Regions from separate parts of the Anaerobacillus alkaliphilus genome, predicted to be linked through region 2. Evidence: predicted binding sites of a transcription regulator. Region 2 holds the regulator's gene; each other region holds the start of a gene.

Region 1 (4,293 bases), on a different contig from region 2:
TAATGTCACCTTTGTCATTGTACAAAAAGCCCGAGCCTAACTCGCCATCTTCTCGTTCAATTTGAACAACCTTTGGCTGGTTTAGCCTGATGATTTCTTTTATATCAACGCTATTCTCAGTAATCATTTCTCCAGCTACTTCAACTGCTTCTTTTTCTTTCACTGGTGCTAGCGTTGATAACCCATCACCTGAGTAGATGCTAAAATTCTTGTCGAGATACCAACACGTGATCGCAGCACCAACTACAATCAGCAACGTCAGTACTATACTCCAGTGCTTATTCATACGTACGCCTCCCTATTCCACCGTCCAAAAACAATCAACAATTTCAACAGCCCCGACCATTTCAGAGATTACTAGAGTCTCCTCAAACCTACCCCTCTCATTAGGCATAAGTACAAAGGGCGTGACGTTCGTGAAACTCATGGTCAGCTCCCTACCGTCTTCGCCGAGAACTTTATAGTGAATGTCAATCTCGCTTATCGGCCGCGTCCCCACATTTTTAACTTCTCCCGAAACAACTAACTTCTCTTCATCATAGGAAAAATAAATTCCTAACGGCTTACCTGCTTCTGTCCAGTTAAAATTGTCTTCTTCTGCCGCTCGAGACATTGCCCTCTCTATACGGTTTTGCTCTTCTTCTTCAAAATCAATCCGTGCCGTCTTCACTTTTTCCAAATAGTTTAATAGCTCTGAGTTTTTTGGATCATAGGTCAACCCTAAATTAAATTCCACTTCAGCTTCCGTAAACTGATTTTTCTCTAAAAACCCAAGCCCCTGAACGATAGCTAGATCAACAATCTTCTCTTTAATAACCTCGACAAGTTGAATCGTTTCTTCGTTACTTGACTCCCAGGTCTTCTCATATAACTCAACCAAATCCTCCATCGTTTGCGCTTCGGATTGAATGGATAGTGTTGCAACGACTAGCCGGTATTGCTCTTTGATCATTTCAAAAAAAGGGCCTTCTTCCTGTGCTAATTCATACTCTAATTTATCAAGATCCTCTCCGTTTAACAGAGCCATATACTCTAAACCGCGTTCAACAACTTCTAAGTTAAAAGCCGCTGCAGTATGATTAGGTCGCTTCACGAGCACTTCTTCAAATGTTGCTTTTGCTTGCTCGAGCTCTCCTTCAAGTGCCAGAGCTTCCCCTTCCCTAACCAACTGCTCAACTTCACTATTAACCGTCGACTCATAGAAAAAGAAACTTCCAAGTACCACAATAGCAGTAAAAAGGGTCATAGTTGGCACGAGCCAAAATCGTTTTGACACGCGATTCCCACCCAGTTTAACTCCACAGTTCGAACAGTACCGACTTTCTTTATGTATACTTGCTCCACATTTATGACAATACAAAATTCACACCTACCTCTAAAACACCTATCTATACGATACTAACTCCTATTTTCAGACGGTTAATTTACTAATTGTCTCATAGATCGACTTATTTTTCATTTCCTAAATATAGTAAAAGGTGCAAGACCCTGCAGTTCACCTGCAAATCTTGCACCTTCTTCTATGATACAAATAGTTTTACACTACTTTCAATAAACTCATCTAATCCAACAGGCGAGACTTCATTGCCCGCTACAAATTGTGCCATGAAAAAGCCAAGGTTCATCCAGAGAAATGTCATCGCCGTAGCTTCTAGGTTCGTACCATTTATTTTTCCCCGCTCCTTCATTTCTGTTAAATACCGCAGCAAATACTCTTTTAATTGTCTTGGATTTTCAGCAGTTTTCTGACCAATTTCCGGGTGGAAATGTCGCTCTTGAAATGCAAGCATCACAATCTTTCTGTTTCGGTTCATATATTTTTGATAGGTTCTAGCAATCAATGCTAAGTCATGTTCAATATCGTAAGTGATCTGTTCCTCAAAAATCTGTTTCATACAATAATTGTACGAGTACTTCTCAACCGCAGCATCTAAAATCGCTTTTTTCGAGCCAAATCTTCGAAATAAAGTCATTTCACTAAAACCGGCTACTTGAGCAATTTCCTTAATCGTTACTGCCTTATAGCCCTTTTGTTCCATTAGATCAATCGCTGCTGATAGGATTTTGTCTTCTGTAGTTTGATTTTCAACCATAACCTCTCCTCCAAACTCAATTTTTATAGGAGCAACTTACACGAAAGGCACGAGTTCACTAAATCGACTCGTGCCCTCAAAGCAACGACATTACGCTGCTATCTTATTAGGAGTATTATTTTTGAAAATCAAACCTTTTAGATAAGGCATTACCCAACGATCTCCACCGATGCGACCTGCATTGTAACCAGCAGCTAGAATGAAGAAGGCAATTAAAATCATCCAAGGATTAGTTGAAATAGTTCCTGCGAACATGAAGCTAAAATTCATCACTACGCCGAAAAATGCTGCATAAGTTGTTAATACTCCAAGAATTAATCCAAGTCCTACTAATAACTCACCCCAGGCAACCATAAAGCTAAAGACATCTGCACCCGGAATAGCAAACTTTTCTAAGAATGCTACGTAATTTGGGTAAACTACTTCGCCGTGACTGACAACTGGATTTGCCACTGCGTTATTTAAATAACCTGCTGCACTGAACGGTTCGCCAGTAATTTTGCCCCAGCCCCCAGTTAACCATTTCCATCCAAGGTATACACGTAAGAAAGTTAAAATCCCTGCTGCTACTTTATTGTTTCTTAAAAAATTCATGACCATAATCGATCATCTCCTCATCGTTTTGATTTGAGATAGTGAGCGATCGAGATGGTGCGTGTTTCTTGTTTCGATCAGTGTGTTTGTGATCACTAACTATCTTCACTCATAGTATATAATGCTCAAGGTCGTCGCGACCGTCCCACATGTGAACATTGTATTGTGAAACAGTGAACAAAGTGTGAAGTGGTTTTGACTAAGCCCGAATTAATGATATCAGCTCACTTTTAATTCCGTAAAATTGTCATCTCTCAATAGATTAAGGTTGATTAGACCTGTCAAATATCCCTTTCCGCGAGAATACCTACCCAAGTATAATTTGCTTCTTCGCTCATAAAACATTTGATTTGGACTGTAAAATAGTCTGTTTGGACTGTAAATTTGATTTTCTGACTATAAATCACCGAGTTTAGACTGTAAACCATATTTTCGAGTGATTTCACTTAAAAACGGTCCCAAAAGGACCGTTTTCCATTACTTATTTCGTTAAAAACATCTGTGTATAGTATGATCGGTATTCGTTAGCACCATAATAATAACCGACTCCAATTCGCTCAAATCGGGAGTTAAGAATGTTCTTCCGATGACCTTCACTGTTCATCCAGCCTGTGACAACAGCTTGGGCACTTTGATATCCAGCTGCGATGTTTTCTCCAGCACTTCGATAAGTAATACCAAAATGAGTTAACATATCAAATGGTGAACCATATACAGGTGAACGATGGGCAAAATAACGTTGATCATGCATATCCTGTGATTTTTTCCTAGCTACTTGATTTACTTCTAAATCTAGGATTAGAGGCTTAACTCCATGTTTTACTCTTTCTGCATTCGTTAAGAAGAAAATATCAAACTCCATCTCTACTAATTTTTCAGACTCACCAGAAACTGGATACTGCAAATCGCCTGCTATAGGTTTTATTGAAGGATTTGATTTTATGGTTACAGTCCAATCCTTTTGAGACCATTGAACGGAGTAACCCATTGACTCTGTTGTTGAACGAAGTGGGACCATCGTCCTGTTTTGTACTAGTTTTGCTGGCACATCAATTTTTTCAACCATCTGCTGTTGCTGATTTCCATTTTGATAATGTTGAAGCACATATGGAGAATCAATTTGATAGATCAACTTAGTTTGTTGAGATCCTTTATCTTTAACACTAGTAATCATTCTCGTTTGTTGGTCCCAGTTAATATTTGAACCAAATCCTTCCTGAACCGCACGTAGGGGAACTAACACTCTACCATTTTCAATGATTGGCATCATATCTGAAAAATGAATTTTCTTACCATCTACAAATACTTGAATTGTGTTTGCTGATGCCGTTTGTGTTTGAAAACCTATCATTATGAACAACAATAATGACCCAAAAGTTACAAATTTACCCACCAAAAACACCTCCTTACTATATTTTTATATATACTAGATGACTTATCAACTGTTAAATGTTGGTTGCGATTATTAACTGGGAATTTAAATGCCAGAAAATTCGATCTAAAATACAGAAAAAGACTGTCGCTAGTTTCTGAAGCGACAGTCTTTTTCTGTATTAATAACTTGACTTCTCCTTGTGAAAAAAAGCCCTTTCAAAAAAACGCTCTT
Region 2 (4,293 bases):
TTCACTCTCTGCTCGGTTTGGGCACGATAGCACTTCTTGCGTTACCTTTTCTTTCACTCTCTGCTCGGTTTGGGCACGATAGCACTTCTTGCGTTTCCTTTTCTTTCACTCCCCACTCCGTTTGGGCACGATAGCACCTCTTGCGTTTCCTTTTCTTTCACTCCCCGCTCGGTTTGGGCACGATAGCGCCTCTTACGTTACCTTTTCTTTCACTCTCCAATCGGTTTGGGCACGTTAGCGCCTCTTACGTTACCTTTTCTTTCACTCTCCACTTCGTTTGGGCACGTTAGCGCCTCTTACGTTACCTTTTCTTTCACTCTCCACTTCGTTTGGGCACGTTAGCGCTTCTTGCGTTTCCTTTTCTTTCACTCTCCACTTCGTTTGGGCACGTTAGCGCTTCTTGCGTTTCCTTTTCTTTCACTCTCCGCTCGGTTTGGGCACGATAGCACCTCTTGCGTTTCCTTTTCCTTCACTCCCCACTCCGTTTGGGCACGTTAGCACCTCTTGCGTTTCCTTTTCTTTCACTCCCCACTCCGTTTGGGCACGTTAGCACCTCTTGCGTTTCCTTTTCTCTCACTCTCCGCTCAGTTCGGGCACGTTAGCACCTCTTGCGTTTCCTTTTCTTTGACTCCCCACTCAGTTTGGGCACGTTAGCACTTCTTACGGTTCCTTTTCTCTCACCCTCCGCTCGGTTTGGGCACGTTAGCGCTTCTTGCATTACCTTTTCTTTCACTCTCCGCTCGGTTCGGGCACGATCGAGCCTCTTGCGTTACCTTTTCTTTGACTCTCCACTTCGTTTGGGCACGATAGTACCTCTTGCGTTACCTTTTCTTTGACTCTCCACTTCGTTTGGGCACGTTAGCGCTTCTTGCGTTACCTTTTCTTTCACTCTCCGCTCGGTTTGGGCACGATAGCACCTCTTGCGTTACCTTTTCCTTCACTCCCCACTCCGTTTGGGCACGTTAGCACCTCTTGCGTTACCTTTTCTTTCACTCCCCACTCCGTTTGGGCACGTTAGCACCTCTTGCGTTACCTTTTCTTTGACTCCCCACTCGGTTCGGGCACGTTAGCACCTCTTGCGTTACCTTTTCTTTCACTCTCCACTCGGTTCGGGCACGATAGAACACCTTGCGTTACCTTTTCTTTCACTCTCCGCTCGGTTTGGGAACGATAGAATACCTTGCGTTACCTTAACATGGTTTCCCACTTAGATTAACAAGACTAACCAGAAACAAAAAAGGCTACCACTTTAGTGATAACCTTTCAACTTTAAATTGGATAATGCTTCAAGAAGTAAATTAACGATTGAAGTTCTACCGATAAATCGATGTGATGAACTCGTACGTTTTTTGGAACCGATAAACGTGCAGGAGTAAAGTTTAAGATACCTTTAATACCGCAAGCTACCAAGCGATCTGCAACTTTTTGTGCTACAGAAGAAGGTACGGTTAGAATTGCAACTGAAACGTTTGGATCCAGGATCTTTTCCAAATCATCTAAATGATATATTGGAACGTTACCAATCTCTGTTCCTACTTTGTTAACATCAACATCAAAGGCCATATCTATTTTTGTACTATTATTTTTTGAAAAGTTATAATGCAAAAATGCTGTCCCTAAATTCCCGACACCTATTAAGGTTACATTTGTAACCTCGTCTTGGTCTAATGTTTTTCTAAAAAAAGTTAGTAGATAATTAACGTTATATCCATAACCTTTCTTACCTAAAGCTCCAAAATAAGAAAAGTCACGTCGAATTGTTGCAGAATCGACTTTTACCGCTTCACTTAATTCCGAAGACGATACTCGTTGTTTCCCAGATGCTTGTAAATTTTCTAAAAATCGATAATACAAAGGTAATCGTTTTGCAGTCGCTTGAGGAATTTTCGTTTGATCGATATTCATTTTCTGCCTCCAACCTGTACCTTTTAACTGGATAAAGGGCAAACAAAATCTAGGGTAGTAATTATACCCCCTGTTTTCTATAGCCACACCTTATTCTTGTTTATCAATTCACATATGCTACCGACAATCCCCTGGTTTCTCCCTTTAGTTGGTACAAATTTTTTTTAGTTTATTATTCTATTTCTGTTTCTCTTTTAAAATCTCCACTTTTTCCGCCTGTTTTTTCCATTAAGTATGTAGGTCCAATAACCATCCCTTTATCTACAGCTTTACACATATCATAAACTGTCAGGGCTACCGCAGAGGCTGCCGTTAGTGCTTCCATCTCTACTCCGGTACTTCCTTTAGTTTTTACTTTTACGTAAATGTTAAGTTTATAGTTATCTTCATTTGTATGCCAATCAAACGTTACATCAACACCTGTTAATGCTAGTGGATGACACATCGGTATCCAATCTGCTGTTTTCTTGGCTGCCATAACGCCTGCCACTTGTGCAACAGCTAGTACATCGCCTTTTCCTATGGAGCCTTGACGAATTTTCTCGTATATTTCTTTCCCTACTTCGACACTAGTCTTAGCTAATGCTGTTCGTATTGTCTCATTTTTTTCTGAGATATCTACCATTTTTGCGCGACCTTGTTCATTAAAATGAGTAAATTCTGACATACTAAATGTCCCCTTTCAAACCGTCACAAGTATATTGTACACCATTTTGTCAAATTTGTAATCGTTTCATTTTTTGTAACACAAATGAAATATCTAATTTTAAATTCAATTGGTATTGCTGAAAGTATTATTTGCTTGTCCATAATTAATTACGGTACACTAACGGTATATTATAATGGAATAAACGTTAGATTGCTACTTATGTTAGGATGATGAATTTATGATACTTTTACAGTGTGTCCAATTAACAAAAACATTTGGTGTGGAACCAATATTATCGAATATAAAATTAGAAGTTCATTCACAAGATCGTGTTGCGATCGTTGGTAGAAACGGTGCTGGTAAATCTACTCTTTTAAAAATTATTGCCGGAAAACTATCTTACAATTCTGGTGACATTATTATTCCTAAAGATGTAACGATAGGCTATTTAGCTCAAGATACTGGTTTAGAATCGAGTCGTTCTATCTGGGACGAGATGTTAACCGTATTTGCTCCTCTCATCCAAATGGAAAAAGAGTTGCGAAACTTGGAAGCCAAAATGTCAGATCCTGAATGTATTAGCGACGAAAAAGTATATGAAAAACTTTTAAAAGATTATGATCTACTTTCTGAGAGCTTTAAAGAAAGAGGCGGTTATAAATATGAAGCTGATATTCGCGGTATACTATCGGGTTTACACTTTTCTGATAAAGACTATAGCACCGAAGTTTCAACATTAAGTGGTGGCCAAAAAACTCGCCTAGCATTAGGTAAACTATTACTAACCCGCCCTGATCTACTTATTTTGGACGAGCCGACAAACCACCTAGACTTAGAAACTCTTGCCTGGTTAGAACAATATCTTCTTCACTATGATGGCGCTATTTTAATTGTTTCCCATGACCGTTACTTCCTTGACAAGGTTGCCAATGTTGTCTATGAAATATCCAGAACAAAAGCAACGAAATTTGTTGGTAACTACAGCCATTACTTGGATGAAAAAGCAAAGCGCTATGAAATTGAAATGAAGCAGTACGAAAAGCAACAAGATGAAATTGATAAGCTGAGAACATTTGTTGAAAAGAATATTGCCCGAGCATCTACCACGAAACGAGCACAAAGTCGTCGGAAACAACTAGAACGAATGGATGTATTAGATCGCCCTCAAGGAGATGAAAAGTCTGCTCGCTTTTCATTTGAGATTAAAAAGCAAACTGGTAATGATGTATTAAGAATTGATCAACTTTCCGGAGGCTACCCAAATAGTAAGCCTTTATTTGAAAAGCTTACCTTGGCAGTCAATCGATCAGAAAGTATTGCATTACTTGGACCAAATGGTATCGGAAAATCTACTCTATTAAAAATCATTACCGAGCAATTAAGTCCTGTAGCAGGAACAATAAAGTACGGTAGTAATGTCACAATTGGTTACTATGACCAGGAACAAGCAAAGCTGAATTCTAATAAACAGGTATTATATGAACTTTGGGATGATTATCCTCTTACACCCGAAAAAGAAATTCGAACGATCTTAGGTAACTTCCTATTTAGTGGTGACGATGTGCTCAAAAGCGTTTCTGATTTAAGTGGCGGAGAAAAAGCTCGCGTGGCACTAGCAAAATTAATGATGCAAAAAGCTAATTTTTTAATTTTGGACGAGCCAACAAACCATCTTGATCTAGACAGCAAAGAAATTCTTGAAAGTGCATTGCTAGATTATCCTGGCACAATCCTGTTTG
Region 3 (4,293 bases), on a different contig from region 2:
CTTGCCATTAATCGTTGTTTGGAAGCATGCTCTTTTGTTAATTGTATCTGTTGTTAAAATCGCTTCATTAAATCGCTCAGCTGCATCAAATTTCACTTGAGTTAATGCCTTTATTTTCTTGATCCCATTAACAATTTTTTCAATTTGAAGAAATTCTCCAATAACACCGGTTGAAGAGACTGCAACGTAACGTTCAGGAATATCAAAAACCTCCGCAGTTGCTTGCCTCATTGTAAAGGCATCTTCAACTCCTTTAGTGCCTGTGCATGCATTTGCATTACCACTATTAACGATGATTGCTTGAAGTTTGCCTTCCTTTGAAATACTATCTTTTGTTACTTTAATGGGTGCTGCTTGCACCTTATTCAATGTATAAACGGCAGCACTACTTGCCGGAACTTCACAATAAATCACACCTAAATCTAAACGATACCTTTTTACACCTGTATGAATTCCTGCAGCACAAAATCCTTTAGGAGTAACAATACTCCCTGCTTCAACAGGAGTAATTGAATTATTTTTTATCACTGTATCCAACCTCTTCACCTCATTATTTTTTTGCCTATGGAAAAATTGGCGCCCCGAGTAGACCCGTTCCTTCATCAATTCCGTGCATAACGTTTAAGTTTTGAACTGCCTGACCAGCAGCCCCTTTCATTAAATTATCGATGACAGAAACAATTGTTATCCAGCCAGTTCGTTCATCAAAAGTAATTCCAATATCACAGAAATTCGACCCATACACTTCTTTTGTTGCTGGGTATTCTCCTTCTTTCCGTACTCGTACGAAACGATCATTTTCATAGTACTGCTGATATAAATTTCGAAGCAATTTCTCACTTACGGAAGCGAGGGGTTGACAATAGATTGTTGACATAATCCCTCGTGTCATTGGTACTAAGTGAGTATTGAACTTAATTGGCCCTAATTGATTATTGGCAGTTTTTAAAGCCACCTCTATTTCAGGAATATGTTGATGCTCATTGACTTTATAAATCTTAAAGTTTTCATTCACTTCACAGTAACTCGTTCCTAGACTTGCTTTCCGACCTGCACCTGACACCCCTGATTTGGCATCAATGATTACTGAGTTTGCCTCAACAGCAATATTTTTTAAAAGTGGATAAAGGCCAAGTATTGTTGCTGTAGGATAGCAGCCTGGATTTGCTATTAAACTAGCATTCTTTACTTTTTCTCGATTAAGTTCAGTTAAACCATAAACGGCTTTCTCAAGTACTTCGTTTGCTGCTGACGTTTTCTTATACCACTTTTCATATACATTTGGATCTTTAAAGCGTAAATCTCCAGATAAATCAATAACCTTCACACCATTCTCTATAAAGGCAGGTGTAATTTCCGTTGAAATTCCTGAAGGTGTTGCCATGAAGACAACGTCTGCATTTTTAGATATTTGCTCTATATTAATCGATTGTAGTGATTGATTTGTAATATTCGTCAATTGTGGATAGCTTTCAGAAATGGCCACTCCAGATTGGGAAGAAGAGTGGAGTGTGAATTCTTCAACATATTTATGTTGGTGTAGAAGCCTAATTAACTCTGCCCCTCCATAACCAGTAGCCCCAATAATAGCTGCTTTCATATTTTCTCCTCATTTCCCTTGTTATTTCATGTAACAATCTTATGATGTTTTTTATTATATGTGTGAATAAAAATAAAATCAACTGTATTTTTATTTTTTTCTCAATTTTTAATAACAACTAAACACTACTAATAGTAAAGGTTAACAAAAATGAGACTTCACCTTTCTTTATTTTTATACATTTACACTGATTTTAAAAATAATAAAAAAGAGCTATGTGATAATCGTTATCATTTGTGATAACTGTCACTTACTATCCTTAAAAATAACTCTATAATGAAGGAAATAACATCAATATAAGGAGATGAATTTGCAATGAATGGAAAAATAGTAGTATTAGATGTACGTGAAGACTTAAAAAACAAGCTTGAACCATTTCAAAAAATTATGACAACGGTTAAAACTTTAGAAAAAAGTGATATCTTTGTCCTTCACTCGACGATTAAACCTACACCTCTTATGACACTACTTAAAACGAGAGGGTATGAAAATCTTGTTGAGAAAAGAGCTGATGATCATTTTATTACAACTTTTAAAAAGAAAAAACGTAGCTTACTATTTTGGAAGAATAAACACGAAAACATAGATAGACCCAATTGTCCACAGCAAGATATACCATCAGTTGGACAAGATGACACAAACAGCTATTATTTGGATAACCGAGGACTTGAACCGCCACAACCAATGGTCCGCACTTTAGCGAGGCTAACATCTATGAAAAATGGTGAGGTGTTAACAATTCGAAATGATCGTCTACCTGCATTTCTAATTGAGGAATTAAACCAACTAGGCTATGAGTATAAGCCAATAGAAATGGAAGATGGATCGGTAGAGGTTGTAATTACGAAAAATGGAGGTTAGTGATGAATATAACCACTGGAACTCTAGTTGGGAAAGACCAAACGAAGTCAAACTTTTACCTACCATTCTCGTTCATCATTACCTCCTTTCTTTCCTTATTTGTATTTTCAATATTTTTGATTGTTGGTGGTCCCCTTTTTGAAGGTGCTACGATTAGGTCAGCAGTAGGAATTGGTGCTGTTCATTTATTCATTTTAGGTTTTGCAACAACTCTTGCCATGGGTGCAGTTTATCAACTAGTCCCGGTTGTGACAAACGAAACACTTTATAGCATTCGTCTTGGAGTTTTACACTATTTTTTATTTACGACAGGTTCAATTGGTATCTTAATTGGTTTCTTTCAGTTTCATCCACTTATCATTATTGGTTCTTCAATTCTAGCTGTTACTGGTGTTGTGATCTTTCTTGCTAATATTTTTCTAACGATAAAAAAAGCGAATGCATTTACTAGTATTTTGTTTGCAACGATTAGCTCGTTTGTCTATTTACTTTTAACTGTCGTCAGTGGACTATTAATGGGGGTCAATTTCGCATTTAGTCTATTCCTAACACACCACTCAAGCTTATTAGCAACTCATATTTGGTTTGGTTTTGTCGGGTGGTTCTTGTTTCTAATTGTCGGTTTTAGCTTTAAGATGCTCCCAATGTTTTATTTAGCTCACGGGTACCCGATTAAATTGCAAAAATGGATATTAATAGTTTTACACCTAAGTCTAGTAGTCATTACCGTAAACTTTTTTCTCCAGCTAGGTTTTGTTGTACTCATATGTGGACTAGGTCTTTTCTTAATAGCACTTGGTTTGTATCGATTTCACATTTACCAAATTCAACAAAAAAAGTTTAAAAGAAATCCAGGGAAAGGAATTACATTAACGGTTTATGCGTTAGATGCATTTATTTTATTTGTCGTTATTTCAATAGGAGCACTGTTTTTCAAACCAAGCTTGTTTCAGTCATTATCATTTTTAACTGCCATAAGTGTTCTTTATTTATTTGGGTGGGTTGGAGTAACAATCCTAGGTTATTTATCTAAGATTGTTCCGTTTTTGTGGTGGACATTCTGCTTTGGTGAGCGGGTAGGCAAGGAAGATGTACCTTCCTTGCATCAGATGATTGATGAACAAATCATTTTTTACAGACTTTTATTTCTAAGTATTATGGTTATTCTTTTAGCGAGCAGCATTTACTTTCAACTACCTATGCTAGCTTTCATATCTCAAGTTTGTCTTGGACTATGTATCATTTTTTACTTCGCACACATTTTAAAGGTCTTCACGTATTCTTAAGGATAAGGAGTGATATCATTGGATTATTTAGTAACAAAAGAGGAAGTGACAAAAGCGCTAAGAAAGGTTATAGACCCTGAACTTGGTGTTGATGTCGTTGGTCTTGGTCTAATTTATGAAGTTACCATCCAAAATGAAGGCCTTGTATTGATTACAATGACATTAACAACCCCTGGTTGCCCTTTACATGACACATTGGTGAATGGTGTTAAATCAGCAGTCCAATCTTTACCTACAGTAGAAAAAGTTGATGTAAATTTAGTTTGGGAACCTGAATGGAGCCCAGAGAAAATGAGTCCAGAAATTCGGAAATTATTCTTTTGAGTATGAAGAAAGCTGCCCTATGGCAGCTTTTTTAGCCTCCACTTACTGGAGGAATAAAGGCAACAATATCATTTGCTTTTACAACGTCGGTTTCTTCTACATACTCTTCATTAACAGCCATCATTGCTCGATCAACGGGTAATGTAGGAAATTGTTTTTTTAAGAATTCCTTCACTTCTAGTGCTGTCATTTCTGTTTGATCAATCGTAAATTCTCTAGTTC

Evidence for each region. The regulator Rex, encoded in region 2, represses fermentation and respiration genes when NADH is low (regulators of the CRP and FNR family bind a similar motif). The targets are predictions, from matches to a motif close to TTGTGAAATATTTCACAA.
Region 1: a site for Rex is predicted at 2,851-2,868, ahead of DS745_RS09165 (DoxX family membrane protein). Genes of this name have one in related genera too.
Region 3: a site for Rex is predicted at 1,835-1,852, ahead of DS745_RS18200 (DUF2249 domain-containing protein). Genes of this name have one in related genera too.

What each region holds. Positions count from the first base shown of each region.
Region 1 is NZ_QOUX01000032.1:26,853-31,145, reverse strand. It holds gene DS745_RS09180 (S1C family serine protease) at 1-286, opposite strand, end outside; gene DS745_RS09175 (FxLYD domain-containing protein) at 299-1,276, opposite strand; gene DS745_RS09170 (TetR/AcrR family transcriptional regulator) at 1,521-2,093, opposite strand; gene DS745_RS09165 (DoxX family membrane protein) at 2,184-2,693, opposite strand; gene DS745_RS25135 (stalk domain-containing protein) at 3,169-4,080, opposite strand.
Region 2 is NZ_QOUX01000033.1:13,903-18,195, reverse strand. It holds gene DS745_RS10290 (redox-sensing transcriptional repressor Rex) at 1,270-1,905, opposite strand; gene moaC (cyclic pyranopterin monophosphate synthase MoaC) at 2,078-2,572, opposite strand; gene DS745_RS10280 (ABC-F family ATP-binding cassette domain-containing protein) at 2,793-4,293, shown strand, end outside.
Region 3 is NZ_QOUX01000046.1:607,176-611,468, forward strand. It holds gene argJ (bifunctional ornithine acetyltransferase/N-acetylglutamate synthase) at 1-537, opposite strand, end outside; gene argC (N-acetyl-gamma-glutamyl-phosphate reductase) at 563-1,600, opposite strand; gene DS745_RS18200 (DUF2249 domain-containing protein) at 1,916-2,461, shown strand; gene DS745_RS18205 (hypothetical protein) at 2,464-3,747, shown strand; gene DS745_RS18210 (metal-sulfur cluster assembly factor) at 3,766-4,071, shown strand; gene moaD (molybdopterin converting factor subunit 1) at 4,103-4,293, opposite strand, start outside.